Regions from separate parts of the Lysobacter sp. K5869 genome, predicted to be linked through region 1. Evidence: riboswitches for the same ligand, from Rfam matches in the RefSeq annotation. Region 1 holds a riboswitch; each other region holds the start of a gene.

Region 1 (7,822 bases):
CGGTGCTCGACGCCATCGTCGATCTGTCGGCGCGGCTCGACCATGCCCACGCCGAACTGCGCCAGAGCCTGGCCGAGCGCGAGAACGAGGTGGTGCAGCGCACCGCGCAGTTGCGCGAGGCGCTGACCGAACTGGACCGGGTGGCGCGCACCGATCCCCTGACCGGCGCGTGCAACCGCCGCGGCGGCGAGGAGTTCGTGCAAGCGCTGATCGCGCGCGCGCCGCGCCGCGGCGTGGCGGTGCTGCTGATCGATGTCGATCACTTCAAGGCCTACAACGACCGCTACGGCCATCGCGCCGGCGACGACGCCCTGCGCGCGGCGGTGGCGGCGATCCGCGCGCAGATCCGCGAGGAGAGCGACGCGCTGGTGCGCACCGGCGGCGAGGAGTTCTGCGTGCTGATGCCCGAGGCGTCGGTGGCGCGGGCGATCGAAACGGCGCGCGCGGCCTTGCTCGGCGTCCATCGCGCGGCCATCGAGCATCGCGACAGCGAACACGGCCGCCTGACCTGCAGCATCGGCGTGGCGTTCGCCGCGGCGGCGGAGGAGCTGGACGCGGCGATGGATCGCGCGGATGCGGCGCTGTATCGGGTCAAGCGGCGCGGACGCAACGGGTTCAGTTTTTAGGCGAAGGGGTTCGGGCGGGCGGCGCGATCCCGGCCGACAGCGGTGACGGAATCGGGGCGTTCGGGCGCGGTCGCCGGGGCATCGCCCGCTTCCGGCCGGTCGCTGCGAACGCGCCGCGGCGGACCGGCCGCTTCGACCCGGCCCTTGCGGATCGGCCGCCCCGAATCCGCCGCGACCGACTCCGAACCGGCGCACAGAACGCGGCCGCCCGAGGCGCCATCGACCCGAACGCGGACGCGCCGCCGCGCAGCGGCGCGTCCGCGCGGTTCACGCTTGCGCGCGCGCCGCCTCGCGCAGACCCTCGGCCGCGGCCACCATCGCCCGCAACGCCGCGCGCACTTCCGGCCAACCGCGGGTCTTCAAACCGCAGTCGGGGTTGACCCACAACTGCGCCGGTTCCAGCACGTCCAGCGCCTTGTCGAGCAGCTCGAACATCTCGGCCCGGTCGGGCACGCGCGGCGAATGGATGTCGTACACGCCCGGGCCGATGCCGTTGGGATAGCGGTAGCGCACGAACGCGTCGAGCAACTCCATGCGCGAGCGCGAGGTCTCGATCGAGATCACGTCGGCGTCGAGCGCGGCGACCGCGTCGATGATGTCGTTGAACTCGGCGTAGCACATGTGGGTGTGGATCTGGGTCGCATCGTCCACGCCGCTGGCGGCGAGGCGGAAGCTTTCGCCGGCCCAGGCCAGATACGCCGGCCAATCGGTGCGGCGCAGCGGCAGGCCTTCGCGCAGCGCGGGTTCGTCGATCTGGATCGCGGCGATGCCGGCGGCTTCCAGGTCCAGCACCTCCTCGCGCAAGGCCAGTGCGATCTGCCGGCAACTGTCGGCGCGCGGCTGGTCGTCGCGCACGAACGACCACTGCAGGATCGTCACCGGCCCGGTCAGCATGCCCTTGACCGGTTTGCTCGCGTGGTCCTGGGCGAAACGGCTCCACCGCACCGTCATCGGCTTGGGCCGCGCCACGTCGCCGAACAGCACTGGCGGCTTGACGCAGCGCGAGCCGTAGCTCTGCACCCAACCGTGCGAGGTGAAGGCGAAGCCGTCGAGTTGTTCGCCGAAGTACTCGACCATGTCGTTGCGCTCGAATTCGCCGTGCACGAGCATGTCGAGGCCGAGCGCTTCCTGCTCGCGCAGGCACTGCACGGTTTCGTTTTCTAGGAAGGCGCGGTAGCCGGCGTCGTCGAGGCGGCCGGCCTTGTGTTCGGCGCGGGCGTGGCGCACTTGCGCGGTCTGCGGGAACGAGCCGATGGTCGTGGTCGGGAACAGCGGCAGTTGCAGCCGCTCCTGCTGCACGCGCGCGCGTTGCGGGTACGCGCTGGCGCGGCGGGTCATCGCCGGCTCGACTTCGGCCAGGCGCTTGCGCACCTGCGCGTTGCGCAGCAGCGGCGAGGCCAGCCGCGCGGCGCGCGCGCTGGCGGCCTTCGCCAGTTCGCCTTCGGCCGCGGCGTCGCCGGCCAGCGCGCCGGCGATCAGGTGCAGCTCTTCGATCTTTTGTTTCGCGTAGGCCATCCACTGCTTGAGCGGGCCGGGCAGCTTGCGTTCGAGTTCGATATCGGTCGGCACGTGCAAGAGCGAACACGACGGCGCCAGCCAGCGCGCGCGGTCGCCGGCGCGGCGGGCGAGGCTCAGCGCGGCGTCGAGGTCGGCGCGCCAGATGTTGCGGCCGTCGACCACGCCCAGGCTCAGCGCGCGGTCGTCGGGCAGTTGCGGCAACACCGCTTCGAGTTGCTGCGGCGCGCGCACCAGATCCAGATGCAGCGCCTGCACCGGCAACTGCGCGGCCCACGCGGCGTTGTCGCCGAGCGCGCCGAAGTAGGTGGCGAGCAAGCGTTGCGGCGAATCGGCCTGGGCGAGGGCGTCGAAGGCGCGGCGGTACGCGGCGCGGTCGGTATCGTCGAGATCGAGCGCCAGCGCCGGTTCGTCGATCTGCACCCAACTCGCGCCCGCGGCTTTGAGCTGGGCCAGCAACTCGGCGTAGGCCGGCAGCAGCGCGTCGAGCAGTTCGCGCGGATCGCCGCCGTCGCTGCGCTTGCCGAGCTTGAGCAGGGTGACCGGGCCGAGCAGCACCGGCCGCGCGTCGAGACCGAGCGCGCGCGCCTGCGCCAGTTCGGCCAACGGCTTGTCGGCGCGCAGGGCGAAGCGTTGCTTGGGCTCGAACTGCGGGACCAGATAGTGGTAGTTGGTGTCGAACCACTTGGTCATTTCCAGCGCGCGCAGATCGCGGCGGCCGTCCTGCAGGCCGCGGGCGAGGGCGAAGTAGCCGGTGAGCGGATCCTCCTCGAACGCGGCGCGGTGCGAGGCCGGGATGGCGTCGAACAGCAGCGCCGTGTCGAGCACGTGGTCGTAGAGCGAGAAATCGTTGCACGGCACGCTGTCGGCGCCGGCGGCGGCCGACAGGCGCCAATGGCGCTCGCGCAGCGCGGCGGCGGCGGCTTGCAGCGCGGCCGCGTCGCTGTCGCCGTTCCAGAACGATTCCAGGGCTTGCTTGAGCTCGCGCCGCGCGCCGATGCGCGGGAAGCCGAGAGTGGTGACGCTGATCATGATGAATACCTGCGATGCGTGGGCATGACGCAGGGCAACGAAGGAGACCACGGCCGCGCCGGCCCGCGCGCGTTCGCGCCGGGCCCGACGAATTCCAGTGGCTTCGACCTCCGCCCCCGCGGGCGAGCCGGCCCGCCGCGGACGTCGCGCGGGCGCGACGGCGTGGCGGGGCCGGAGTCGGACGGAAGGCGGACCTTCCGGTCGCGGCAGGTCTTCGGGCTCGGGACTTTGGAGCTAGGAGGTGGCGGATAGGAGTTAGGAGATAGCAAAAGCTCTGGCTCTCGCTATCTCCCAACTCCTAAACGCTATCTCCTAGCTCCATGCCTACAGGGTCGCTTCCCAAGCCCAACCGCGCCCAGTGCCAAGACCCGTTCGTTTCCCATACCGCTGCGGGGCAGCTCCGGATTCGCACCGGATTCCCTCTGGCCGGCCGCGGCGCGAACCGTGGCCGGCGTGTCCCATCGCTTTATCTGCATGAAGCGATGTTCACCGAGACGAGGCCAAGGTACGCAGCGGGCAGGGCGAAGTCAAATGACGAAAACGGCGGTGGGCGCGGTCGCGTCGTCGGGTGCGGCGAGGCTGGGGCGCCGCGTCCGGAGCGTGCGCCGCGCGGGGTGGGCGGCCGATACGTTCGGCCCGGATCGCCGCGATCGGCGCGCTTTTGCCGCACCTGTCGGCTGCGCCGAACCCCGGGTTTCCCTCGGCCGGGGTTCATCCGCCCCCGCCCAAGATGAAGGCGCGCCCGCTTCCGCGCGCGCGCCTCGTTGAGCTTGGCCCAGGCTACGGCTAACGTTTGCGACAGCGCAGCGCGCGGCGCGGGCCAGGACGGTCCCGCGCGATTCCGACTCCGGTGGCTCGACACATGTTTCCGCAACGCTCCCCGTTCCCCGCCCGCGGGTTCCTGCTCGCTTCGCTGGCGTTGCTGTGCGCGCTGGCCTTGGCCGCGTGCGGCAAGAGCGAGCCGGCGCAAACCGCGGCGCCGGTGACCCTGGGCAGCCAGAACGACACCCCCAAGCCCGCGCCGGCGGCGGTCAGCGAGGAGGACATCCTCAAGGGCACCTACTGGCCGCCGGCCAAGCTCGACGGCGGCGTCGCCCGGATCAGCTGCGAATACGACTACCCGCGCTTCGGCGACGGCGACAAGCTCGCCTCGCTGGATTTCTTCAGCCTGGTCGACGCGATGTCGCCGTGCCAGCAGCGCGGCGTGGTGCGGGTGCGCTACCAAGGCAAGATCGGCACCGGCTTCACCGCGCTGGCGCAGCGGGTGGCGGCGATGGCCGCGCGCATGGAGATCCCGACCCGCATCCTCGACATCGATTCCAGCGGCGGCCACGTCGAAGAGGCGCTGCGCGCCGGCGACACCATCGCCGAGTCGGGCTGGGCGATCTGGGTGCGCGAGGAGTCGGTCTGCCACAGCGCTTGCGTGCTGGTGCTGGCGGCCGGCGACACCCGTTCGATCGAGGGCAAGGTCGGCATCCACCGGCTGATGCGCGACCGCTCCACCGCCACCTCGCGCGCCGAACTCAGCCGCGAGCTGCGCCAGATCAACCAGCAGGTGCGCGATTACCTGGAGCGCAACGGCGTCGCCACCGCGGTCTCGGACCTGATGATGACCGTGGCCAACCGCGACCTGCGCATCCTCACCCCGGACGAACTCAAGCAATACGGCTTGGACGGCACCAACGCCGCCCAGGACGACCTCGACCGCATCCGCCTGGCGCGCAAGTGCGGCGACGATTTCGTCCGCCGCCGCGAGTCGTTCCGCCGCGCCTTCGACGAGCAGTGCATGGGCACCGGCAAGAGCTTCGAGTCGATGCCCGAGTGCGCCGAGCAATTGCAGGCGAAGTTCGGTTTCCCCGACAAGACCTGCCCGGGCGACAGCCCGGCGGATCTGTACGCGCGCGATCTGCCGCCGCCGTTGCTGGAGGAAACCGCGGTGGGCGAGGACGGCAAGCCCATCGAGGGCAAGCTCGCCGACGCCAAGAGCGGCGATAAGCCGGCCAAGGCCGACAAGCCCGAGAAGTCGGCGAAGTAAGCGCTTCGCCGCCGCCCGCATGCGTGCGTGCGGCTCGCGGCGCCGTCGCGCGCAGGAGCGTACGGCTCGCGGCGCCGCCGCCCGCACCCATCCGCGGCCGCCGCCGACTTGCGGCCCCCGCGCGCCTGCCGGACAATCGCGGCCCAACCAGCCAGAGCGCCCGCGGGGCTCCAGCCAACGACGTTTTCGCGGGTCCGTGCGTTCCACCGGACCCGCTCCGCAGGAGCTGTACGCATGTCCGTTTCGCCTCTCCGGCTGGCGCCGGCGCGTCTCGCGCTGGCCCTGGCTCCGCTGTGCTTCGCGCCGCTCGCCGCGGCCGCCGACGCGGCTTCCACCGCCGCTGCCGACGCCGCGCCGCCGGTGCACGAGCTCGACCAAATCCAGGTGCACGGCGCGGCCGCGCCGAAGTTCGGCGCCCAGCGCAGCGTCAGCGCGACCAAGACCGACACGCCGCTGCTGGAAACCCCGCAAGCGGTGACCGTGCTGCCGCGCGCGCTGATCGACGCCCAGGGCGGACGCTCGCTCAACGAGATGCTGGCGCTGGTGCCCGGCGTCTCGCTCAACAACGGCGACGGCCAGCGCGATCAGGTCTTCATCCGCGGCTTCAGCGCGCTGGCCGATCAATACCTCGACGGCGTGCGCGACGATGCGATGTACTTCCGCGATCTCGCCAATGTCGAGCGCATCGAAGTGCTCAAAGGCCCGGCGGCGATGCTGTTCGGCCGCGGCTCGTCCGGCGGCCTGGTCAACCGCATCAGCAAGCAGCCGCTGGACACCGCGCAGGCCTCGCTGCGCCTGTACGCCGACAGCGAAGGCGGCCGTCGCGGCGAATTCGACGCCACCGGCGCGCTCGGCCCGGGCGCCGGCCGCATTGTCGCCGCGCTGGAGGATTCCGACACCTTCCGCGATCAGGGCTTCATCGAGCGCTGGCTGATCGCGCCGTCGTACCGCTTCGACCTCGGCGGCGGCCAGTTGCTGCTGCAAGCCAGCGCGCAGCGCGACGAACGCGTCACCGACTTCGGCATCCCGAGCCTGTTCGGCCGGCCGGTCGACGTGCCGATCGATACCTACTACGGCTCGGCCGACGCGCGCCGCGACGATTACAGCCGCGCCCGCGTCAACGTGTTCAACGCGGTCTACAGCAAGTCGCTGGCGCCGCAGTGGGAACTGCGCGCGACCCTGCGCGGCACCGATTACGAACTGCGCCGCCGCAACACCCTGATCACCGGCAATCCTTTCCTCAGCAACGGCCGCTGGCTGTCCGCGCGCCGCCACGCCGGCAACGACCGCGACCAGCGCGCGTGGTTCGCGCAGACCGACGTGACGTACGAAGGCGGCCGCCACCGCGTGCTGATCGGCGGCGAATACAGCTACGAGCGCAAGGATCAGGCCAGCTACGGCGGCCGCGCGACCAACATCGACCTGCTCGCGCCGGTGCTCGACCGCCCGGTGTTCAACCCGCGCGCCGAAGCGGCCGCGCGCAGCCGGCTGCGCAACGCGGCGGTGTACGTGCAGGATCAGATCGCGTTGAACGAGCAGTGGAAAGCGGTGCTGGGCGTGCGCTACGACGATTACCGCCAGCAGACCCGCGACCGCCTCAACGCCAACGCGCCGCGGCTGGACCGCAGCGACCGCGAATGGAGCCCGCGCCTGGGCCTGATCTGGATGCCGGCGCCGCAGCATTCGCTGTACGCGAGCTGGGGCGAATCGTTCCAGCCTTCGGCCGAGAGCCTGCCGCTGAGCACGGTCAACGTCGACCTGAGCCCGGAAACCACGGCCAATCGCGAGCTCGGCTACAAGTTCGCCCGCGCCGACGGTTTGCTGAGCTTCGACGCGGCGGTGTTCGAAAGCGAACGCGAACACATCAAGACCACCGACCCGCTCGACCCGCGCCGGCAGATCGGCGTCGGCACCCAGCGCACGCGCGGCGCCGAGGTGGGGCTGGCGGCTTCGCTGCTGGATCAGCGTTTGGATCTTTATGCGGGGTACGCGTACCTCGACGGGCGCATCACCAAGTCCAACAACGCCGCCGGCGGCGTGCCGTTCCAGGGCAAGGTCTCGCCGCTGACGCCGCGCCACAGCGCGTCGCTGTACGCCGAGTACGCGCTCGGCGGCGGCTTCAGCGTCGGCGCGCTGGCGCAGCACGTGTCGTTGCAGTACGCCGCGCCGACCAACCTCAGTGCGCTGCCGGCGTTCACGCGTTTCGATTTCAACGCGCGTTACCGCAGCGGGCCGTGGGATTGGCGTTTGCGCCTGGAGAACGCGTTCGATAAGCGGTATTTCGCGTCGGCGCACGGGTCGGTGGATGGGTTCAACGCGCCGGGCGCGCCGCGGACGGTGAGTTTGACCGTGGATTACCGGTTCTTCTGAGGCCGCGTCGTTGCTGCCCTTCGTGGCCTGAGGCTGCGTCTTGAGGCTGTGTCCTGAGGCCGCGTCTTGAGGTCGTGTCCTGAGGCCGTGCCTTGAGGTCGTGCCATGAGGGGCGCCTTGCAGGTCGCGCAGCTCATGCCCCGAACGCCCGGCATCCCCCAACCCCGTCATTCCGGCGAAAGCCGGAATCCATTTTGCCGTTGCTCTTGCGTCGGCGGAAAAGCTGGACGGCAAAATCAAAATG
Region 2 (7,822 bases), 2.4 Mb from region 1:
CCGCAGCGCGACCGGGCCGCGCTTGCCGGCGATCGGATACTCGCCGACCGCGGCGATGCTGGCCTCGCCGGCAGGCAGCAAGGCGAGCTTGTGTTGAGGCGCCTTGAGCAAGGCGCGCGCGAGCGCGCCGGTGGCCTCCGGCGCGGCCTGCAGCGGCAGGAAGAACGCGGGCGCGGCGAGCTCGCGTTCGCCGCGTTCGGCCGGGTTCTTCCACTGCGCCTTGGCGCCGTCGACGCGGTAGCTCTCCTCGAAGGGATTGAGCAGGTAGTCGTTGCCGCTGCCGCTGTATTCGCGCAGGGTGCCGTCGTCGTTGGCGCGCCAGCGGGTGGTGCTGCGGTCGCCGCGGCCGCGGTCGGTGTAGTGGTAATCGACTTGCACCGAGCCGTCGGCGGCGGTGGCGACTTTCTGTTCGCCGGCCGCACGGCCTTGCATGAACACGGCGTAGTCGCGGGTGCCGGGCGCGGCCTGGGCGGCGAGCGCGGCGGAGAGAGCGAGGGACAGCGACAGCAAGGCGATCGGGCGCATCGAAGGGCTCCGGGGTGGCGTGCTGACAGCGAGGGACGCGGTGGCGCTGGCGAGGTATAGCCGATCCTGGCGGCGCGGGAATGTGCCGCTAGTGGGAACTGTCATGCCGTCGATCCGCGAATCGCGCGGCGCGGATGCGAAAAGGCCCGGGACGATGCCCGGGCCTTCGCGCGCAGCGGGTTCAAACCGCGAAACGCATCACCATTTGTAGCCGACCTTCAAATACGCGAACGCGCCGTTGAAGCCGAACGGCGACGCGGTGTTGTACGGCAGGTAGTTGCGCGTGCCGCGCACCAGCTTGGATTCGTCGGGATACTCGTTGAGCACGTTGTCGCCGCCGACGGTGAAGTCCCACTGGTTCAGGCGATAGGTCGCGGCCAGATCCAGCGTCCACTTCGCGCTGAAGGTCTGGTCCTGGCGCGGATCGGTCGCATGCAGCTCGGTGAACTGGCCGTAGCGGGTGGCGGTGGCGTTGAAGTTCCAGTTGCCGGTCTTCCAGTCGCCGCTGAGGAAGAACTTGTCGCGCGGCGCGCCCTTGGTGATGCGGCCGATCTCGGTGCGGCCGATGCGCACCGCGGCCGGGTCGATCGCCGCCAGCCGCGGCGGGTTCGGCGCGATGTTCTCGATCTCGGTCTTGGAGTAGTTGTAGCCGGCGGTGGTGCTGAGCTTGCCGCTGCCGACGTCCCAGGCGTAGGTGGCGATCACGTCCACGCCCTGGGTCTTGGTATCGACCGCGTTGGTGAAGTAGCGGCCGCCGCCGATGCCCGGATAGCCGTTGGCCTGCAGGTAGTTGCGCACCGCGGTGCTGGTCAGGTTCTCCGACAGCAGAATGCGGTCGTCGACCTTGATGTGGTACGCGTCGACGGTGATGTACAAACCGTCGGCGGGCTGCAGCACCAGGCCGAGGCTGTAGTTGGTCGATTCCTCGGCCTTCAGCGGCTCCGAGCCCAGCGCCACCGCGGCCGGGTTGTCGACGCGGAAGGTGCCGATCTCATAAGGCACGCCGCTGATGAAGTTGGTGGCGATGGACTGGAAGTACTGCTGCTGCAGCGACGGCGCGCGGAAGCCGGTGGAGGCGGTGGCGCGCAGCGCGACCTTGTCGGTGAAGGCGTAGCGCGCCGACAGCTTGCCCGAGGTGGTGTCGCCGAAATCGCTGTAGCTCTCGTAGCGCGCGGCGAGGCCGGCGGAGAACTTCTCGGTCAGGTCGCCTTCCACGTCGAGGTAGAGCGAGTAGCTGTGGCGGTCGAACTCGCCGGCGTCGCTGGCGCGGAAGCCGGAGAACACCTGCGCGCCGGGAATGATCTGGCCGTTCGACGCGGGCACGCCGCCGTTGGCGTAGGACAGCGGCTCGCCGGCGCGCTGGCTGAATTCCTCGCCGCGCCACTCCGCGCCCCAGGCGAAAGTGATCGGGTACTTCCAGCCGAAATCCACCGGGCGGGTGAAGTCGAGATTCAACACGTGCTGGGTGACTTCCAGCGCGCCGGCGTAGAACTTGCGCGGCGAGCTCGGGCCGAGGCTGCGGTTGAGGGTGTTCTCGATGTCGAAGGTCAGGCCGTTGTGGCCGTAGTTGTAGCTCAGGTCGATCTGGGTGCCGCCGGCGGTTTCGCCGCGCAGGCCGAACACCGCGGCACGGTCCTTGCTGACGTTGTGGATCTGCGGCAGGAAACCGTTCGGATAGATCGACGGGATGTTGCGCGGGTCGGCGGCGAAGCGGAAATAGCCGTTGGACAGCACGTCGCGTTCGCTGTAGCTGCCGAAGGAATAGAAGGTCAGGTAATCGGCCGGCTTGTACTGGCCGTTGTAGGAGAACGCGCCCTGGTCGATTTCCGGATCGCCGTAGCGCTGTTCGACCACGCCCTGGTAAGGACGCGCGCGGTTGGTCTGGTCCTGATGCCCGCCTTGCGCGGCCAGCCGCAGCCAGCCGCGTTCGCCTTCCAGGCCGAGATCGCCGGAGAGCTGGTATTGCTCGCCATCGCCGGCGCTGTACTGGCCGTAGCGCGCGGCCACCGAGCCGCCTTTGCCGGCGCCCTTGAGCACGATGTTGACCACGCCGGCGATGGCGTCGGAGCCGTACTGCGCCGAGGCGCCGTCGCGCAGCACTTCCACGCGTTCGATCGCGGCGATGGGAATGGCGTTGAGATCGACCGGCGAAGAGCCGCGGCCCTGGCTGCCGTTGAGGTTGATCAGCGCGGTGGTGTGGCGGCGCTTGCCGTTGACCAGCACCAGCACCTGATCGGGAGCGAGGCCGCGCAGCTGCGCGGGGCGGACCGCGTCGGTGCCGTCGGTGATCGCCGGGCGCGGGAAGTTGAGCGAAGGCAGGGCGCGCGCCAGCGCGGTGGCGAGTTCGACCGTGCCGGTGGCTTCCAGGGTTTCGGGCGTGATGATGTCGATCGGCGCGGTGGATTCGGCGACGGTGCGGTCGCTGACGCGGGTGCCGGTGACGATGACTTGATCGAGGGTCTTGGCGTCGGCTTGCGGCGCGGGCTGCTGGGCCAGCGCGGCGGGCGCGGCCAGGGCGATCAGCAGACCGAGGGCGAGGGGATGGCGGGTGCGGAGGCGGTGCGTGCGGCTGGCGTGCATGAAGACTCCTGCAAGGGGACTGACAGCGATGTCATTCGGGTTTAACACGGTCATAACAACCGGGTCAATGAAGCGGCCAGAAACCGGCTAACGCAAGTAATCAAAAGGTGGTAGCCGCCTCGTTTTCGGCCCTGGGGCGGGAGGCGGGAGAGCGGCGAGGGGGAGGGCGGGCGAAAAAATCCGCCGGACCCGCGACGCTGCACGGGCCGGCGGCCGGAAAATGGGGGTATCGCCCGCAAAGGGCCGACAGGCAGACGGCCCGGACGCGAGCATGGCGGGGCGTGACGCCGGGCTGGAATCAGACGAGTCTGAAATCGCATCGCAGGGCGCGCGATCCGTGCGCTGCGTCGGCTCATCAGGCTCCCGGCCGCGCCGCGCGCTGGCGTCGGCGCGGCCAGCGGCTGCTAAGATGCCCGCGCTCAAGGTGATCGCCGGCACAGTCCGGCGATTGAAACGGGAATCCGGTCGCGCCGCTGGCCAGTTCGTCCAGAACGGTCCGCGCGCTCAAGCCGGAGCTGCCCCCGCAACGGTAGGCGAGTAGACGCACCGCAACGGCCACTGTGCTCAGGCATGGGAAGGCGCGGTACGGGAACCCCGGACAAGGACGCTCCACCGGTTCCGCTCGCAAGCCCGGAGACCGGCCCGGAGCGCGAACCGACCGGCGGTGGGCCTGGTTGCGGACGATCGCGCCCGCGCGCATTGCTCCGAGCCGTTTCTCCGCCGGTCCCGACCCTTGTCGGCCGCGCGGGTGAGGCGCGGCCCGGAGACCCGTACGCAATGCCGCACTTCGCTTCCCTCCCGCTTTCCCCGCGCCCGCTCGTTTCGCGCTCGCTCGCGTCGGCCTTGTCCGTCGCCTTGCTCGGCGCCGCCGCCGGCGCGCAGGCCGCGCCCGCGGTCGATCTCGATCAAGTGGTGGTGACCGCCACCCGCACCGCGCAGACCCAGGACGCGACCCTGGCCGCGATCACCGTGATCGACCGCGCCGACATCGAACGCCTGCAGCCGGCGTCGCTGCCGGACTTGCTGCGCGGCACCCCGGGCGCGTCGTTGGCCAACAACGGCGGGCCGGGCAAGAGCACCTCGCTGTTCCTGCGCGGCACCGAGTCCGACCACACCCTGGTGCTGGTGGACGGCATCAAGCTCGGCTCGGCCACCAGCGGCGGCGCGTCGCTGCAGGACATTCCGGTCGACCAGATCGAACGCGTGGAGATCGTGCGCGGCCCGTTCTCCAGCCTCTACGGTTCCGAAGCCATCGGCGGCGTGATCCAGATCTTCACCCGCCGCCCGCAAGGCCCGTTCGTGCCGAGCTTCAGCGTCGGCATCGGCAGCCACCAGACGCATCGCGCCTCCGCGGGCGTCGCCGGCAAGGGCGAGCGCGGCTGGTACTCGATCAACGCCGCGCACGAAGACACCGACGGCATCAACGCCTGCCGCGGCAAGCCCAATCCGCGCGGCGCCGGCTGCTTCACCCACTCGCCCGATCGCGACGGTTATCGCAACACCTCGCTGACGATGCAGGGCGGCTACCGCTTCAACGAGCAGTGGGACGGCGAGGCGCGCGCGTTCCGCGCCGAGGGCTACAACGAGTACGACGGCAGCCAGAACAATCAGGCCGACATCGTCCAGCAAGTGATCGGCGCCAAGCTGCGCTATCGCCCGAGCGAGCGCCTCGCGCTGAGCCTCAACGCCGGCGAAAGCCGGGATCAGAGCGAACAGTACAAGGACGGCAAATACTCCAGCACCTTCGACACGCGCCGCCAGCTCGGTTCCTTGCAGGGCGACCTCGGCCTCGGCGGCGGCTTGCTGACCCTGGGCTTCGACTGGCAGCGCGACGAAGTGGACAGCAGCACCGCGTACCAGCGCGATTCGCGCGTGCTGCGCGGCGCGTTCGGTCAGTACCAGCGCGAGTTCGGCGCGCACGCGCTGCAAGCCAGCGTGCGCCGCGACGACGACAGCCAGTTCGGCGGCAAGACCACCGGCAGCGTGTTGTGGGGCTGGAATCTCAGCGACGCGCTGCGCCTGACCGCGAGCTACGGCACCGCGTTCAAGGCGCCGACTTTCAACGAGCTGTATTACCCGGGCTACGGCAATCCCGACGTGGGACCGGAGACCTCGCGCAGCTTCGAGCTGGGCTTGCGCGGCACCTTCGGCGAAGGCGGCCGGCAGGTGTGGTCGCTCAACGCGTACCAGACCCGGATCGACGATCTGATCGCCTACGACGCCTCCATCGGCCTGCCCAACAACGTCGACCGCGCGCGCATCCGCGGCCTGGAAGCGACGCTGGACACGCGCCTGCTCGGCTGGGACCTGCGCGCCAGCGCGACCTGGCTGGATCCGCGCAACGACAGCCGCGGCGCTTATCGCGACAACATCCTGCCGCGGCGCGCGCGCCAGAGCGCGCGCATCGACCTGGACCGCCGCTTCGCGCTCGGCGGCGACGACGCGCTGTCGTTCGGCGCCAGCGTCTACGCCGCCAACGACCGCTACGACGATCTGGCCAACGCCCGCCGCCTCGGCGGTTACGCGCTGACCGATCTGCGCATCGGTTATGCGCTGAATACGGATTGGAATTTGCAGTTGTCGGCCAACAACGTGTTCGACCGGCGTTACGAAACCGCGGCCTTCTACAATCAGCCCGGCCGCACCTATCTGTTGAGCCTGCGTTACCGTCCCAATCGCTGACCCGCCCGCGCCGGCCGCGCGAGCGCGCGGCCGGCCCCGAACGAGAGACCGACGATGAAGCCCACGACCCACCCGCATTCCCAGGCCCCGGTCGAACTCAAGCCGCTGATCGAGGGACCCGCGCAGCTGGCGATCCTCGCGGCGCTGTCGATCCTGATGGCGATCACCCGCTTTCACACCATCGGCGCGGCGCTGCATCTGCAAGACGCGTCGATGGCGGTGTTCTTCCTCGGCGGCTTGTATCTGCAGCGGCATCGCTTGTTCGCGGGCTTGCTCGCGGCGGCGGTGGCGATCGACTACATCGCCATCACCGGGCGCGGCCTGAACTTCTTCGACCACTACTGCGTGACGCCGTCGTACGCGTTCTTGCTGCTGGCCTACGCGGTGCTGTGGTACCTGGGCCGGGCCTGGGCGCCGTCGATGTCGGCCAAGCCGCGCGCGCTGGCCGGCGCGCTGGCGGTCGGGTTGGTCGCGGCGGCGGCCTCGTTCCTGATTTCCAACGGCGCGTTCTATTGGTTCGGCGGCCGCTACGCCGATCCGAACTTCGCCGAATACCTCGACCGCGTGTGGCGCTGGGGCCCGCTGTTCGTCGGCACCACGATGGCCTACATCGGCACGGCGCTGCTGGCGCACGCGCTGATCGCGCGCTTGGTCCGCCCGCGCGGCGCGGCGTCGCATTCGCACGGCTGATCCGAACCGTTACCAGGAGTCCGTCATGACCTTATTGCTTCCGCCGAGCGAGGCCGCGCTGCCGCTGCGCTCGCGCAACGTCCAGATCGCCGTCGCCCTGGCCTTGGCCGCGTTGATGGTGTGCACGCGCGGCCAGCACTTCGCCACCGTCGACGCGCTGCCGAGCGCCTCGTGGGCGGTGTTCTTCCTGGTCGGCGCGCTGCTGCGGCCGGCATGGCTGTTTCCGGCGTTCTTCGTGCTGTCCTCGCTGCTGGATCTGGCCAGCCTCGCGCTCGGCCGGGTCACCGATTGGTGCTTGTCGCCGGCGTACTGGGCGCTGGCCATCGCCTACGCCGCGCTGTGGTGGGGCGGGCGCTTCTATGCGCGCATGCACCGCGACCGCATCGGCACCGTGCCGACGCTGGCGCTGACGCTGCTGGCGACCTCGGTGGTGGCGTATCTGATTTCCAAGGGCGGCTTCTACTTCCTGTCCGGCCGCTATCCCGACGCGAGCTGGGCCGGCTTCCTCGACCGCATCCCACAGTACTACCCGCGCACGCTCGGCACCCTGGCCGGCTACGTCGGCGCGGGCTTCGCGGTCTACGCGGCGTTGCGCGCATTCGAGTCGCGCCAGCGCGCGGGCGCGCCGGCATGAGCGAGGACGCGACCGACCGCGCCGGCTACGCCGCGCTCAGCGAGGAAAAGCACCGCGAGCGCATGCAGCGCAAGAAAGAGCTGATCGACCGCAAGATCGCCCGCGCCACCATCGAGCGCGGCGTGCTGGTGGTCAACACCGGCAACGGCAAGGGCAAGAGCTCCTCGGGCTTCGGCATGCTCGCCCGTTCGCTCGGCCACGGCTTCCAGTGCGGCGTGGTGCAGTTCATCAAGGGCAGTTTCTCCACCGGCGAGGAAGCGTTCTTCCGCCGCTTCGAGGAACTCGACTACCACGTGATGGGCGAGGGCTTCACCTGGGAAACCCAGGACAAGCAGCGCGACATCGCCGCCGCGCAGGCGGCGTGGGCGGTGGCCGCGCGCATGCTCGGCGACGAGGCCTACGACTTCGTGCTGCTGGACGAACTCAACATCGCCCTGGCGCACCGCTACATCGCGGTCGAGGACGTGATCGCCGCGGTCGCCGCGCGGCCGCCGCGCCAGCACGTGGTCATCACCGGACGCGGCGCGCCGGATGCGCTGGTCGAGGTCGCCGACACGGTCACCGATATGCGCGTGGTCAAGCATGCGTTCAAGGCGGGGATCAAGGCGCAGAAGGGGATCGAGCTTTGATGCAGGGAGCGGGAAACGCGGAACAGGGGAGGGCGGATGCGCGCGCAGTCGGCGCTTCCGGTAAGCCCGATTCTTCGCTTTC
Region 3 (7,822 bases), 540 kb from region 1:
CGGCTTCCTCGCGGATCTCGCGGCGCATGCCGGCCAGCACGTCCTCGTCGGGCTCGAGCTTGCCGCCCAGGCCGTTGTACTTGCCGAGCTGGTGGTCGTCGGGTCGGGCGTTGCGGTGGACCATCAGGACCTGACGGCCATCGGGCGAAATCACGTAGCCCAGGGTGGCTACGATCGGGGTGTACGGCATCGGGATCGGCACGGCGGGGAAGGCAGGCGCACAGTGTCGGCGATCGGCGCCGCAACGGCCAGCGGCGGCGATCTCCCCACGTGACTTCCGACCCGCACCGGCGGCCCCGGCTCGGGTTAGTCTGCGCGATGCTGCGCCCGCGTTTCGCCGGCGCGGTTCACCACGACAGGACAGGGAGCCCTCCATGCGCAAGCGTCACCTCTGCGTGCTGCTCGCCGGCCTGACCACGCTCGCCTCCGCTGCGTTCGCGACCGCGTCCGCCGCCGAGAGCGACCGTTGGCAGTTGCCGGTGGCGGTCAAGAAACTCGACAACGGACTGACCGTGGTCGTATCGCCCGATCACAGCTCGCCGACCGTCGGCGTCAGCGTGGTCTATCACGTCGGCATGCGGCTGGAGCCGAAGAACCGCACCGGCTTCGCCCATCTGTTCGAACACCTGATGTTCCAGGGCACCCCGACCGCGCGCAAGGGCGTGTTCGACAAGGTCATCAGCGGCGGCGGCGGCCGCAACAACGGCTCGACCCGCCCGGACTACACCAACTACATCGAAGTCGCGCCGGTGTCCGCGCTCGAGCGCATCCTGTGGTTGGAAGCCGACCGCATGAAGACCCTGGACTTCAACCCGACCACGCTGAAGAACCAACAGGACGTGGTCAAGGAAGAGATCCGGGTCAACGTGAAGAACAAGCCCTACGGCGGCTTCATGTGGATCGACATCGGCCAATACGCGTTCGAGAAGTGGGAGAACAACCACGACGGCTACGGCAGCTTCCAGGATCTGGAAAACGCCAGCCTCGCCGACGTGCAGTCGTTCCATCGCGATTACTACGGCCCCAACAACGCCGTGGTCGGCATCGCCGGCGACATCGAGCCGGCCGAGGCCTTCGCCCTGGCCGACAAGTACTTCGGCGCGGTCGCCGGCCGCCCGACGCCGCCGCCGCCGGATTACGCCGAAGGCCTGAACGCCGCCGAGAAGCGCATCGTCCAGACCGACGCGCTGGCGCAGGTGCCGGCGATCGCCGCCGGCTGGAAGATGCCCGCGCGCGGCAGCCGCGACCAGGCGCCGATGGCGGTGCTCGGCAGCGTGCTCGCCGGCGACGACGCCTCGCGCCTGTATCAGGCGCTGGTCAAGCAGCGCCAGATCGCGATCAACGTCGAGCCGCTGTACGGCCTGGGCGACGCCTGGAACTACAACGGCCCCACGCTCTACACCTTGTTCGCGCTGTACAAGCCCGACAGCAGCGCCGACGCGGTGCTGGCGGTGATCGACGAGGAAGTGGCGAAGATCGCCCAGAACGGCGTCGACGCGGCCACGCTCAAGCGGGTCAAGACCAAGATGCTGGCCGATTGGTACAACAGCCTCGACGCCTTCATCCAGCGCGCCGACACCCTGGCGCTGATGCAGACGCTGTGGGGCGACGCCAACGCGGTCAACAAGATTCCCGGGCTGATCGAAGGCGTGACCTCGGCCGATTTGCAGCGCGTGGCCAAGACCTATCTGACCCGCGCCAACCGCACCGTCATCGACCGCCGCCCGGCCGCGCTCGGCCCGGCGCCCGCCGCTGCCGCCGCGCCCGCCGCCGCGCCGGCGAAGAACTGAGGAGAGCGACGCCATGAGCCTGAAGAACAACCCTCTCGCGCTGTCGCTCGCGCTGATCTTGAGCCTGGGCGCCGGCGCCGCCGACGCCGCGTCGGTCGCGCTGCCCGAACGCCTGCCGCCGCTGGCCGCCGACAAGCCGCTGCCGGTGCCGCAGATCGCCCGCAAGACCCTCGCCAACGGTCTGGAAGTGTGGGTGGTGCCGCGCCAGGGCCTGCCGCGCGTCGACTACGTGTTGACCGTGCGCAACGCCGGCCACACCGCCGACCCGAGCGATGCGCCCGGCTTCGCCTCGCTCTACGCCGGCTTGCTGGTGGAAGGCACCGCCAAGCGCGACGCCAAGGCCGTGGCCGAGGCCGCGCAGGGCTACGGCGGCACCATCGGCGCCAGCGCGCTCAACGACGGCGTGGCCCTGAGCGGCGACGCGCTGGCCTCGCAGGCCGCGCCGATGCTGCAGCTGATCGCCGAAGTCGCGCAGACCCCGAGCTTCCCCGACGCCGAAGTGCAACTGGCCAAGACCAACGCGCTGCAGAGCCTGAAAGTCTCGCAGGCGCAGCCCGCGTACAAGGCCACGCGCGCGCTGTCGGCGGCGGTGTACGGCGATCATCCCTACGCCCGCACCCAGCTCACCGAAGCCTCGATCAACGCGGTCACCGCCGAGAAAGTCCGCGCCGAACACGCGCGCCGCTTCCGTCCCGACCGCGCGCTGCTGGTGATCGCCGGCCGCATCTCCGCCGAGCAGGGCTTCAAGCTCGCCGAAGCGGCGTTCGGCGGCTGGAAGGCCAGCGGCGAGCCGGTCGCCGACGCCGCGCCGGCGCGCACCAGCGCGCCCGTGCAGCGCATCTTCGTCCAGCGCGACGGCAGCGTGCAGTCGGCGGTGCGCCTGGGCCGTCCCGGCCTCGCCGCCACCAGCCCCGACTACGTGCCGGCGCAACTGGCCGGCATCGTTCTCGGCGGCGGCTTCAGCAGCCGCTTGATGCAGAACCTGCGCGAGGACAAGGGCTACACCTACGGCGCGCGCGGCGGCATCAGCGCGATGCGCGCCGGCGGCGCGGTGCAGGCCGCGGCCGACGTGCGCAACGAAGTCACCGGCGCCTCGCTGGGCGAATTCATCTACGAATTCGGCCGCCTCAACGACTACCCGGTGCCGGCGCAGGAACTCGAAGACACCAAGCGCTACGTCGCCGGCGGTTATCTGATCAACAACCAGCAGCAGGGCTCGGTCGCTTCCAGCCTCGCCACCAACTGGCTGATCGGTTTGCCGGCGGAATTCCTCGGCGAGTACGTGCCGAAGATCCGCGCGGTCGACGCCGCCCAGGTGCAGGCGATGGCGAAGAAGTACTACGCCGCCAAGGACCAGTCGATCATCGTGGTCGGCGACTACAAGGCGGTGGAATCGCAGCTCAAGGAGTTCGGCGAGTTCAAGCAGGAGAAGTGAGCCGGCGCGACGCGCCGTTTCGGCGAAAACCCCGGCCGCGGCCGGGGTTTTCGTTTGTGGGGCGGGCGGGCGTGAGCGAAGGACGTGCGCGATCCGCGGGCCGCTCGCGCATAATCCGCAGCGCCAGCCCACGGAGTTCGCCGATGTCCGCCAGCCTCACCGCCTCGCCCCCGCGCCTGCTCGCCTTCGCCGGCAGCCTGCGCTCGGGTTCCTACAACCGCCGCCTGATCCCGGTGCTGGCCGAGGGCGCGCGCGCCGCCGGCGCCGACGTCAGCCTGATCGAGCTGCGCGATTACTCGCTGCCGGTCTACGACGGCGACATCGAGGCCGAGGCCATGCCCGAGAACGCGCGCCGCCTGCAGGAACTGATGGCGCAGCACGACGGCCTGCTGATCTCCACGCCCGAGTACAACGGTTCGATGCCGGCGCTGGTCAAGAACACCCTCGACTGGATCTCGCGCCCGCTCCCGGACGGCCGCTCGGGCACCACGCTGTTCGCCGACAAGGTCGCCGGCATCGTCTCGGCCTCGCCGGGGCCGCTGGGCGGGCTGCGCTCGCTGCTGGTGCTGCGCGACGCGCTGGCCAAGCTCGGGCTGATCGTGGTGCCGCAGCAGGTCGCGGTCGGTCAGGCCGGCGACAAGCTGTACGATTACGGCGAACTCGCCGACGAACGCCAGCGCGAAGCCGTGCACCGCGTCGGCGCCGCCGTCGTCCGCCACCTGCGCGTTCAGGGAGCCCACGCATGAAAGGCCAGCAACGCGAATTGAACCTGCGTTTCCTCGCCCAGCCCACCGACGTCAACTACGGCGGCAAGGTCCACGGCGGCATGGTGATGAAGTGGATCGATCAGGCCGGCTACGCCGCCGCGGTCGGCTGGAGCGGCAAGTACAGCGTCACCGTCGCGGTCGGCGGCATCCGTTTCGTCGCGCCGATCCGGATCAGCGATCTGGTCACCGTGCACACCAAGCTGATCCACACCGGCACCAGCAGCATGCACTTCGCCGTCGACGTCAAGGCGCGCGACCCGGGCCTGGACGACGGCGAATCCGAAGAGCGCCTGTGCACGCATTGCGTGATCGTGTTCGTGGCGATGGACACCGTCGAAGGCAAGCCCACGCCGGTGCCGCCGTGGACGCCGGTCACCGAAGACGACAAGCGCCTGGCGGAGTACGCGCTCAAGATCATGGAATTGAGCAAGGGCATCGAGGCCACGGTCGAGCGCTACGTGCACGAAGGTTGAGCCCGGCGCGCGCCGAACCGGCCGAAGCCCCCTGTAGGAGCTGCGTAAGCTGCGACCGAGGGTGGCCGGTCGCGTAGTAAGCGCAGTGACGCGGTCGCGGCTCACGCCGCTCCTACAGTCAGATCGCGTAGCAGCCGGAGCCCCTGTAGGAGCTGCGCAAGCTGCGACCGCGGAGTGGCCGCTCGCGGCGCAACCTTCATTCCACCCGCGACCTCTCCATACCCCGCCGCCCGTCGCAACGCCGACCCCGCGCACGCACGCCTGTGCTAGATTGCGCCGGCTTTGCATCAGGTGCCGCACCGCCGTCCGGCGGCGCGGTTAAACGGGAAGCCGGTGCGCGCGCAGTTCGACTGCACGCCATTCCGGCGCTGCCCCTGCAACGGTAGGCGGGCGAAACCTCGGCATACAGCCACTGGAGAACTCTCTCCGGGAAGGCGCCGAGGCTGCCGGATCGCATCGACGGTCCGGCCCCCGCGAGCCCGGAGACCGGCCGATGCGTTCGCGGTGGACGTTGCGGAGGGCGGCGTCGCGCGCCGGTCGCTGCGTTTCGCGCCGTTCGTGCCCGACATCCTTTCCACGCGTCCATCCCATCCATCGATGCGCACAGGGCGTGCGCACAGCGAGGTCGGCGATGCGGCGTGTGCGTGCGGCGGTGAAAGCTTGGTGGAAACGGTGCGCGCTCGCGGCCGCGCTGACGGCGGTGTCGACGACATCCGCGCAAGCGGCGACGGTGCTCGGCGTGGTGTCCGAACGCGCGGCGCCGGAAACGGCCGAGGCGGCGCAAGCGGTGTTGGCCGCGCGCAGCGGCGACCGCATCGTGCTGCGCACGCCGCAGCAACTCGAAGCGCTGGACAAGGCGCAGCTGCAGCAACTCGTCGCCGGCAGCGACGCGGTGATCGCGGTAGCGCTGTTCGGCGAGCAAGGCGTGCGCCTGCGCGAAACCGCGCAACGCCTGCGCCGGCAAGGCCATGGCCCGCGCCGCCTGTACGCCTTCCACGGCGAAAGCGGCTTGGCCTACGCCAGCTACGACGAGCGCCGCGACCTGCGCGCGTTGACCCAGAACGAACTCGGCCAACTCACCGCCGATGCGCCGCCGCCGGCGCTGCTGGCGCGCGCCCGCGCCGACGCCTTCGCCAGCGAATGGCTGGACGTGCGCGCGCTGTGGCGCGAAGGCGGGCAGGACAACCTGCGCCGCGCGCTGCGCTTCCTGCTCGACGGCGGCGCGGTGCCGAAAGCGCAGCCGCAACCGGATCTGATCCTGCGCCAGAACGGCACGGTGGTGAACGCGCCGGCCGCCGACGCGCGGCCGCTGCTGGCCGTGCTCGACCTCAACAACGCCGACACCGTCGCCGGCGACGCGCTGTGCGCGCGGGCGCAGGCGCGCGGGCTGGCCTGCCTGGGCCTGTACGCGCGCTGGGGCGAGGCCTCGCTGGACGCGGTGCAGCGCTTGCCCGCCTTGCTCGGCGCGCAACCGCTGGCGGGCTTGGTCGTGCTGCAGGATTTCGTCGTCGGCGCCGCCGAAGGCCGCGACGCCGCCAGCACCGCGATCGCCAAGCTCGATGTGCCGGTGTTCAAGGCGATCCGCATGCTCGACCGCAGCGCGGCGCAGTGGCGCTTGTCCGGCGACGGCTTGCCGATCTCCAGCGTGCAGTACCGCGTGGCGATGTCGGAACTGCAAGGCAGCAGCCAGCCGATGGTGCTGGCCGCGGCCGGCCCGGCCCGCATCGACCCGCTCACCGGCGTGCGCCTGCAACGGCCGCAAGCGCTGGCGCCGGAGATCGACGCATTGGTCGAGCGCGCGCTGCGTTGGCGGCATCTGCGCGAGACGCCGCCGGCGCAGCGCAAGATCGCGCTGATCTACTACAACCACCCGCCGGGCCGGCAGAACATCGGCGCCGACAACCTCGACGTGCCGGCCTCGTTGCACGGCATCCTGCGCGCGATGCGCGCGCAGGGCTACGCCGTGGACGGGCTGCCGGAAACGCCCGACGCGCTGCTCGACGCGATGATGCGCGTCGGCGTCAACACGCCCGAAGACAACGGCGAACTGGCGGCGCTGGCGCAGCACGCGCAGACGATGTCGGGCGACGACTACCGGCGCTGGTTCGCGACCCTGCCCGAATCGGTGCGCGGCGAGGTGTCCGACGGCCCGCTCGCGCGGCTGCGCGCGCAGGTCGCGCTGGCGCGCGCCGCGCACGAGACCGAACTCGGCGAGCGCCGCGTGCGCGAGGCCGAACGCGAACTGCTGCATCTGCTCGAAGGCATCGACCATCCCTCGCGCGACGCGGCGTTGGCGAAGTTCCGCGGCTTGATCGACGCGCATCTGCGCTGCTTGAAGAGCGAGACCGACGAAGCCGCCTGCGCCGAAGCCGACGCCGCGCAAGCCGCGCTGCAAGCGCTGAATATCCCCGGCCTGCGCGGCTGGGGCGCCGCGCCCGGCAAGGTGATGACCCACGGCGACGCGGTGGTGCTGCCCGGGCTGCGCCTGGGCAATGTCTTCATCGGCCCGCAGCCGCCGCGCGGCTGGGAAGTCGACGAGGAACTGCTGCACGCCAACACCCAGATTCCGCCGCCGCACCAATACCTCGCGTACTACCACTGGCTGCGCGACGTGTTCCGCGCCGACGCCATCGTCCATGTCGGCCGCCATTCCACTTACGAATTCCTGCCCGGCAAGGCCGTGGGGTTGGCGTCCGACGATTACTCGCGACTGATCGCCGGCGACGTGCCCGGCGTGTATCCCTACATCGTCGACGGTGTCGGCGAAGGCACCCAGGCCAAGCGCCGCGGCTTGGCGGTGATGGTCGATCACCTGACCCCGCCGCTGGCCGCGACCGCGCTCTACGACCGCTTGCTGACCTTGCGCCAGTTGGTGGAGAGCTTCGAGAGCAGCACTAGCGAACCGTTGCGCGCGCAGGCGGCCGCGCAGATGCGCGAGCAGGTCGAAGCGCTGCAGCTGCGCGCCGAACTGGAAGCGAGCATGGCCGACGTGCTCAAGGTGCGCGGCATCGGTTTCGAGCAGACCGACGACGATCTGCTCGCGCACGAGATCGGCCATTACCTGACCAAGCTGCAAGAGAAGTTCATGCCGCACGGCCTGCACGTGTTCGGGCAGGCGTGGGAGCCGCAGCAGCTCGACACCATGCTCGACTCGATGCGCGGGCTCGGCGAGCGCGAGGTCTTGCGCGACAAACTCAAAGCCTCGCCGCCGGCGGAAATGGCCGCGCTGCTGCACGGCCTGGACGGCGGTTTCGTGCTGCCGGGCAAGGGCAACGACCCGCTGCGCGCGCCCGAATCGCTGCCGACCGGGCGCAACTTCCACGGCCTCGACGGCGACGTGCTGCCGTCGCCGCTGGC
Region 4 (7,822 bases), 290 kb from region 1:
CGAAGTGTCCATCGGCCACGAACGCTTGCCCGACCGCAACGGCTTCGTTACCGCGCTGGGTGTGCGCGCGCTGCGGCGGCGCGGCTTGCCGGTGCCGGCGGCGCTGCTCGATGCGCTGGAACGCTGCTGTTCGGCGCGTGGCGGCTTCCGCTTCTGGCCGCAGGACGCGCGGCCCGAGTGGGCGCCGGATCTGCCCGACGATGCCGACGACACCGCGATCATGCTGCTGGAGCTTGTGCGTGCCGGCCGCGTCGGCCGCGAGGAGGCGCGCCGCGTCGCCTGCCTGACCATCGCGCGCCGTCGCGTCGCCGGTTTTCCGCTGCTGCGTCCGCCGTGGCTGCGGCCCGGCGTGTTCGCTACCTGGAGCCGTGAAGGCATCCGCCGCGATTTGGTCGATTGCACCGCGACCGCCAATGCGCTGGCCTTGTTCGCGGCGTTGGACCTGTCGCACCTGCCCGGCGTACGTGAGGCCGGCGAGATGCTCGCCGCCGCGGTGGAATGGGCCGGCGACGACGACCTGCGCGCGGCGAGCCTGTCGCCGTTCTATCCCGACCCGGCCGAGTTCGCGCTCGCGCTCGATCACGCCGCCGAGTGCGGCGCGCGCGGGATGCAAGCGTTGCATCGTCGGGCTTCGGCGACGGCCTGGGGATGCGATGCGGAACAACGCAGTACGCGGCGGGATCACGCGGTATGCGGCAGCCCCTACGGCGTGGCGGTGTGGCGTTCGCCCGAGCTCGCGCGCCTGCGCGAGTGGGCGCAGGAGGCCATGCGCGCGAGTCGCCATCGACGAATGCGGGAACAATCCGAACTCGACGAACAACTCACCGCAATGGCCTGAGAAATCGCGACGAAGCGCCTGTAGGAGCGGCGTAAGCCGCGACCAACCGAAGGAATTCATAAGAGCGCTCCAACCGAAGACCGAGTCCGCACCGCTCTTAGTGCTTGGGAGGTCAGTCTCTCCGTAAGGACGCGTGGTATTTCATCGCTTCGGTTGGTCGCGGCTCACGCCGCTCCTACACGAGCTTTCGGAAACAACGAAGCCCGGCCGGAGCCGGGCTTCGTGTCTACCGCTCAAGACCGGTCAACGACCGACCCCGAACCCCTCAGGGCTTCGGCGCGTAACGCAAGGTCAGGAACCACTCGCGTCCCGGCTGGTTGTAGTACGACACGGTCTCGTACTCGCGATCGAACACGTTTGCCACGCGCGCCTGCAGGGTCAGCGCGTCGTTGAATGCGTACTCCACGCGCAGGTCCAGCGTGCCGTAGCCGCCCAGACGGTTGCTGTTGGCGACGTCGTCGTAACGCGAGCCGTAACCCACTGCGGTGGCGCCGACGCGGAACTTGCCGAAGGCGCGGTCCAGGTCGATGCGCGCGCTGTGCTTGGCGCGGCGCGGCAGGTCGTTGCCGCGGTAGAAGCCGACGCGGTTCTCGGTGTCGAGCCAGCTCGCGCTCGCCGCCAGCGTCCACTGCGCGAAGGTCGTGTCGATGCCGAGCTCGGCGCCGCGCATGCGCGCGCGTTCGATGTTGTTGGGCAGGTTGATCGCCGAGTCGAAGGTGATCAGCTGGTCCACGCGGGTGTCGAAGCCGTCGAGGCGGGCGTTGAAGTTCTCGCCGCGGTAAGCCAGGCCGACTTCCCAGGTCTTGGACTCTTCCGGCTTGAGCTTGGCGTTGCCGAAGAACGGGTAGTACAGCTCGTTGAAGGTCGGCGCCTTGAACGCGGTGCCGTAGCCGACAGTGACGCGCCAGTTCTGGGCGAAGTTCAGGCCCCACGCGGCGCCGCCGGTGGTGTGGCCGCCGAACTGCTCGTTGTCGTCGCGGCGCACGCTGGCCTCGAACGACTGGTTGCCGAAGCGGCCCTGGTACTGGACGAAGCCGGCCTTGTTGTCGCGCGCGCTTTCGTCGTAAACGGTGTCGCTGCGCACTTCGTCGCGCAGCCAATCGAAGCCCGCGGTCAACACGTGGCCTTCGACGAGGTTGAAGTCGGCCTGCAAGGTAGCGCTGTCGCGGTTGGTGCTGAAATACCCCATCGGCACCGCGCCGAGGAAATTATCCGAGCTGTCGACGTTGCGCCCGCCGCTGAGCTGCACGTGCACGCGCTCGCTCGGACGCCAATCGACCTTGCCGCCGACCACTTGCTGCACGGTCTCCGAGTAATTGACGAAGCTACCGTCGTAATCGTTCTGGCCTTCCGCGCGCAGCGCCTGACCTTCCACGCTCCACTGCTCGTTGATCTCGACGCCGCCGCGCAGCGACAGCGCGTGGCTCTCGTAACCGTCGCGATCGGGTTCGTCGGTGAAGCAACCGGCGAACACCGGGAAACCGGCGCCGCGGCAGGCGTTGATGCCCTGGGTCTTGCGGAAGCTGTAGTCGGCGCCGAACCAGCCGCGGCCGCTGCGGCCGCCGAAGCCGGTGCCGAACTCGACCGTGCCGTTGCTGCCGCCGCCGGCGTGCACGCGCGGGGCGAAGCCCTGGCGCTCGCGGCGGGTGAACACCTGGATCACGCCGCCGATGGCGTCGGCGCCGTACAGGCTCGAACGCGGGCCGCGCACGATCTCGATGCGGTCGATCAGCTCCAGCGGCAGATCCTGCAGCGAGGCCAGGCCCGAGGTCGGCGAACCGATGCGGATGCCGTCGACCAGCACCAGCACATGGTCGGATTCGCTGCCGCGCAGGAACAGCGTGGTCAGCTTGCCGGCGCCGCCCTGGTTGGAAATGGTGATGCCGGCGCGGCCGCGCAGCAGGTCGTTGAGGTCGCGCGCCTGGCTGCGCTCGATGTCGGCGCGGTCGAGCACGTCGACCGGAGTCAGCAAGTCGTTGACGCTGACCGCGGTGCGGTTGGCGGTGACCACGACTTGATCGAGATCGGTGGCCTCGCCGGCGGGCGCGGCGACGGCGGCGGCCGGCAGCGCGAAGGCGATGGCGAGGGACAGCAAGGTGAAACGACGCATAAGACACTCCTGCGCGCGCGATCCTGCGCGCGACGTACGGCGAAGGGCGGCAGCGGGGGAGAGCGAACGCGAGCGAGGCCGGCGCGAAGGCGCGGCGACCGCCGCGATGCCCTCCGCATCGCAACCTGTGGGGGCTTCGGGGCCGGTCTCCGGACTCGCGGGCCGAACCGGCGGACCGGTTCCGGCGCGGCGCCTTCCCATGCCGATGGCGCGAAGGCCGGTGGCACAGTGGCGATGCCGCGCGTTGGGCGCGCTTACCGTTGCGGGGGCAGTGCCGGACTGGCCGCGGCGGGATCGTCGATCCGCGCCGCCGGACGTCACCGGCTTCCCGTTTCAACCCGGCGGCCTGGCCGCGGGGTCACCTCGAAGCGGGGCGCAGTGTACGCGAAGTGGGGCGGGGCTGCCCGGCGGGCGGCGCTCGCTCGAATCCCCGTGCCGCGGGCGGGAGCGGGGCTTCTGAATCTGCGGGTGGCCGGGCTGCGGGCTCCATCTCCGTGAGCGGGGAGTGGGCTCGAGGGTTTTCCCGGACAGCCGGGTGGCGCGGGCGTCGTCGGCGTTGGTCCTTCCCGTCGGCGGGGTGCCGCCGCGGGCTCCACCTTCCATGAGAGGAATGGGTTTAAGGATTTCCCGGACAGCCGGGTGACGCGGGCGTCGCCGGCGCTCGTCCTTCCCGTCGGTGGGTTGCCGCCGCGGGCTCCATCTTCCATGAGGGGAGTGGGCTTAAGGATTTCCCGGGCAGCCGGGTGATGCGGGCGTCGTCGGCGCTTGTCCTTCCCGTCGGTGGGAGGGGCGCTTCAGAACGCCGGGCGTCGTGGATTTGCGCGAACGTCTCGCGCTTCGTCCCTCTCCCGCTGGCGGGAGAAGGGTTCCAAAGATCGTCCCGCCCCTGCCGAGAGCAGGGAGCCGGACCAGGGCCGCTCAATCGCGCCCGTCGTCTTCGTCGCGGCCGCCGTGATGATCGTCGCCGCCGTCGCGATCGCGCTCGCCGCCGTCGCGTTCTTCGTCGTGATCGCGCGGCTCTTCGCGACCGCCGCCGAAGCCGCCGAAGCCTTCGTCGTGCCGATCCTCGTTATGCACCGTGGTCCGCACCGGCGCGGCCGCCGGCTTGTTGCGCGGCGCCGGCAGCAGCGCGGTGGCGGCGTCGGCGGCCAGGATCAGCTCCTGCCGGCGCTCGTCCGGAATCTCCTGCCAATGGCAGTCCAGCAGCGCGCCTTCGATCGCGTAAAGCAGGTTCAAGGTCGGCTTGAAGCCCGCGCGCTTGACCCGCATGAACGCCTCGACCGTGCCGATCGCGGCGATGTCCTCGTGCGTGCGCAGCCCCACCTGGCGCAGCCACGCCGCGCTCTTGGGGCCGATGTTGCGCAGCTTCGCTCCGCTCATGCCAACGACTCCACATAGACCCGCGCCAAGGCTTCCAGGCCGGCCTGATCGTCGGCGTCGAAACGGTCCGGCACCGGGCTGTCCAGGTCGAACACGCCGATCAGTTCCTCGCCGCGCGTCAGCGGCACCACCACTTCCGAACGCGAGGCCGCATCGCAGGCGATGTGGCCCGGAAAGTCGTGCACGTCGGCCACGCGCTGGGTTGCGCGGCTGGACGCGGCCGCGCCGCACACGCCCTTGTCGAGCGGAATGCGCACGCACGCCGGCAGGCCCTGGAACGGGCCGACCACCAGCTCGGCGCCGTCGAAGAAATAGAACCCGACCCAGTTGAGCTGCGGCAGGGCCTGATTGACCAAGGCCGACAGATTGGCGGCGTTGGCGACGCGGTCGCGCTCGCCGTCGAGCAAGGCGCGCGCCTGCTCGACCAATTGGGCGTATTGCTCGGACTTTCCGCCCGAAAGTGTGGAGGCAGTAAACATCTTCGGAGTGTAACAGCGGCGTCCGCTGCGACTACCATGCCCGCTGGGCGGCGCCGGAGAAAGCGCGAGATCAGTCACAGGCGCCCGCCCGCCTTCCGACCAGCGCGCACGCGCGCCGCGCCGGCCTCCGCCGCGCCGGCGCGCGGCCGCTCCAGCCGCGAGAACCCGCATGACCCCAACGCACCGGCTTTCCGGCCTGTTCGTCACCGGCACCGACACCGGGATCGGCAAGTCCGTCGCCAGCGCCGCCCTGCTGCACGCCCTGCGCGCCGGCGGCGCGCGCGCGGTCGGCATGAAGCCGGTCGCCAGCGGCTGCGAGCCCGGACCGGACGGCTGGCGCAACGAAGACGCGCTGCTGCTGCAGGCCGCCAGCGAACCGCGGCCGCGCTATGAAGACGTCAATCCCTACGCGTTGCCGCAACCGCTGGCGCCGGAAATCGCCGCCGCCGAAGCGGGCGTAGAGATTGCGCTCGCACCGATCCTGGCCGCGCACGCGCGTCTGGCCGCGCAGGCGGACACGGTCGTGGTCGAAGGCGTCGGCGGCTGGGCCGCGCCGGTCAGCGCGCAGCTCGATCAGATCGATCTGGTGCGCGCGCTGAAACTGCCGGTGGTGCTGGTGGTGGGCCTGCGCCTGGGCGCGATCAACCACGCCCGTTTGAGCGCGCGCGCGATCCAGGCCGACGGCGTCGAACTGATCGGTTGGATCGCCAATGGCATCGACCCGCACATGGCGCGCGCGGACGAGAATTTCGAAATCCTGCGCCGGCGCTTGCCGGTGCCGTGCTGGGGACGCTTGCCGTTCGCGGCGCAGCCGGATCCGGCGGTGTTGGCGGCGGCGTTGCGCCCGGTCTACTGAAACCGCGCTTGCCGGCAAGCGGGAAACCGCAACGAAGCGACTGTAGGAGCGGCGTGAGCCGCGACCAACCGAAGCGACGCCCCGAAAGCGCCATAGCCGAAGCCCGGCTCCCACGCCCTGCCCGCGAACGCCACCGCTTGCGTCCCCCGAGGCCCGCGCCGCTCTTACACGCAGCAACCGAACCCGCAACGAAGCGACTGTAGGAGCGGCGCAAGCCGCGACCGCGCAGCATCCGTTCGCGCCGCCACTCTCGTCGTAGCCGTGTTGTCGCGGTCGCGGCTCACGCCGCTCCTACCGGGAGGCTTCGAAACCCCGCAGGCGTCCACCCCGCCGTTCCCCAAACACGAAAAAACCCGGCAGCTCGCGCTGCCGGGTTCTTTCCTCGCATCGGGCCGCCGGGAGAGAGACGGCGGCCGCGACGCCTTACTTGGCGGCGGTGGCGGCCGGAGCGGCAGCCTTCGCAGCGGCCTTGGTGGCCTTCTCGACGTTGGCCTGGGTGGCCTTGGCGGCGGTCTCGACCTGCGACTTGGCCAGCTCGGCGATGGCTTCGTTGGTCTTCAGCGTGCGGCCGAAGGCTTCCTGGCCGGTGCTGACGGCGCGCTCGACGTTCTCGCGGGCAACCTGCACGCCCTTCGGGAACAGGGTCTTGAGGGCGTCGAAGTCGCGGGCCTCGGCGGCTTCGCCGAAGAACGCGAAGGTGGCGTTGACGCGGTCCTCGATCGCGGCGATCTGCAGGCCGAACACGGCCTCGGCGTTGTCGAGGGCCAGGCGGTTGACCTGAGCGGCCGTGTCCGCGAACTGGCGCGTGGCGGCGGCGAACTGTTCGTTGAACTGCTGGTACATGGCTGAGCTCCTGAGAGTGGTCCAGACGAGTGGGGGCTGGATGGTGCGTTGCAGCATAGGCCGGTCTTTGTTGCGGCGCAACATGACGCCGACGAGCGGTGCTGAATCGTTCAGAAAGCCTGCCCGGTCAGTCAGTTACGGGGTTGCAAGCTGAATAGGCAAAGCGTGACCGGGTGGGGGTTCTTGCGCACGCGCGCACGGCCGCGACCCCGCGAGGCTGCGGGGCCTGGATGTCGGAACGGTGGCGCGCACATGACCCGTCCCGGAAACGGGGCGGCGGGCCGGTCGCGTCGCAAAGGCCGGCGCGAGAGGCGCCGGCGCGGGAGTTACTGGCCGCGGTAGCGGCTGCCGGCGGTGCAGGTCTCGTGCACCACGATCTCGCTCAGCAGCGGCAGCGCCGGCTTGAGCTGTTCCCAGATCCATACCGCCAACCGCTCGCTGGTCGGGTTGTCCAGGCCGTCGATGTCGTTGAGGTAGTGGTGGTCGAGCCGGTCGTAGATCGGCTGGAACGCCTTCTTGACGTCGGCGTAGTCCATCAGCCAGCCGCTGTGCTCGCCGATTTCGCCGCGCAGATGCACTTCGATGCGGAACGAATGGCCGTGCAGGCGCGCACACTTGTGGCCTTCCGGCACGTTCGGCAGCCGGTGCGCGGCTTCCAGGGTGAAGACCTTGAAGATATCGATGGCGGGCATGGCGGCGGTGCTGCTGCGGGTGCGGAGCCGGCGGCGCCGGCGCGTGGAGACAATGATCGCGCAGCCGGGGCGAGGGCGCGAACCCGGCGGCGAAACGCTGCGGGCGGCGGAATGCGACGGCGCGGATCCGAGGAACGGATACGAAAAAGCCCGCTGCGCTGGCGGGCCCGGACGGTGTTGCGGCGCGTTGTCTTATTGGTGGCTATGGGTGGACTCGAACCACCGACCCCAGCATTATGAGTGCTGTGCTCTAACCGGCTGAGCTACATAGCCACGGTGAGCCGCGCATTCTTCATGTCCGCGCCGGTCTTGTCAATCCTTTGCCCGCGTTTTGCCCGGCTTGTCCTCTGGCCGACCCCGTGGCAGAGTCGGAGACAGTGAAATTCGGAGTCCGCATCGTGATCGATCCGGACGGCTACAGACCCAATGTAGGCATCGTGTTGATGCATCCGGACGGCCGCCTGTTCTGGGCGCGCCGGGTGCATCGCGACGGCTGGCAGTTCCCGCAGGGCGGGATGAACTCGGACGAGACCCCGCTCGAGGCGATGTACCGCGAGCTGCGCGAAGAGACCGGCCTGCACCCCCATCACGTCGAAGTCCTCGGCGCCACCCCCGGCTGGCTGC

What was found. A riboswitch is a leader RNA that binds a small molecule or an ion and turns the genes downstream of it on or off. The one in region 1 is predicted to bind cobalamin.
Region 2: another riboswitch for cobalamin. It lies ahead of btuB (TonB-dependent vitamin B12 receptor); the one in region 1 lies ahead of metE (5-methyltetrahydropteroyltriglutamate--homocysteine S-methyltransferase).
Region 3: another riboswitch for cobalamin. It lies ahead of J5226_RS22435 (cobaltochelatase subunit CobN); the one in region 1 lies ahead of metE (5-methyltetrahydropteroyltriglutamate--homocysteine S-methyltransferase).
Region 4: another riboswitch for cobalamin. It lies ahead of btuB (TonB-dependent vitamin B12 receptor); the one in region 1 lies ahead of metE (5-methyltetrahydropteroyltriglutamate--homocysteine S-methyltransferase).

What each region holds. Positions count from the first base shown of each region.
Region 1 is NZ_CP072597.1:5,818,779-5,826,600, reverse strand. It holds gene J5226_RS24705 (diguanylate cyclase) at 1-626, shown strand, start outside; gene metE (5-methyltetrahydropteroyltriglutamate--homocysteine S-methyltransferase) at 894-3,173, opposite strand; cobalamin riboswitch at 3,361-3,635, opposite strand; gene J5226_RS24695 (hypothetical protein) at 4,036-5,208, shown strand; gene J5226_RS24690 (TonB-dependent siderophore receptor) at 5,443-7,578, shown strand.
Region 2 is NZ_CP072597.1:2,282,008-2,289,829, forward strand. It holds gene J5226_RS09835 (amidohydrolase family protein) at 1-525, opposite strand, end outside; gene J5226_RS09840 (TonB-dependent receptor) at 724-3,105, opposite strand; cobalamin riboswitch at 3,511-3,766, shown strand; gene btuB (TonB-dependent vitamin B12 receptor) at 3,883-5,787, shown strand; gene J5226_RS09850 (hypothetical protein) at 5,842-6,477, shown strand; gene J5226_RS09855 (hypothetical protein) at 6,593-7,111, shown strand; gene cobO (cob(I)yrinic acid a,c-diamide adenosyltransferase) at 7,108-7,740, shown strand.
Region 3 is NZ_CP072597.1:5,282,985-5,290,806, reverse strand. It holds gene J5226_RS22460 (8-oxo-dGTP diphosphatase) at 1-190, opposite strand, end outside; gene J5226_RS22455 (pitrilysin family protein) at 375-1,790, shown strand; gene J5226_RS22450 (pitrilysin family protein) at 1,804-3,225, shown strand; gene J5226_RS22445 (NAD(P)H-dependent oxidoreductase) at 3,369-3,971, shown strand; gene J5226_RS22440 (hotdog domain-containing protein) at 3,968-4,465, shown strand; cobalamin riboswitch at 4,738-4,975, shown strand; gene J5226_RS22435 (cobaltochelatase subunit CobN) at 5,166-7,822, shown strand, end outside.
Region 4 is NZ_CP072597.1:141,790-149,611, reverse strand. It holds gene J5226_RS00630 (hypothetical protein) at 1-838, shown strand, start outside; gene btuB (TonB-dependent vitamin B12 receptor) at 1,104-2,948, opposite strand; cobalamin riboswitch at 3,071-3,329, opposite strand; gene J5226_RS00620 (TfoX/Sxy family protein) at 3,867-4,328, opposite strand; gene J5226_RS00615 (GAF domain-containing protein) at 4,325-4,807, opposite strand; gene bioD (dethiobiotin synthase) at 4,977-5,663, shown strand; gene J5226_RS00605 (phasin family protein) at 6,087-6,506, opposite strand; gene queD (6-carboxytetrahydropterin synthase QueD) at 6,833-7,189, opposite strand; tRNA gene J5226_RS00595 (tRNA-Met) at 7,395-7,471, opposite strand; partial or broken gene J5226_RS00590 (RNA pyrophosphohydrolase) at 7,597-7,822, shown strand, end outside.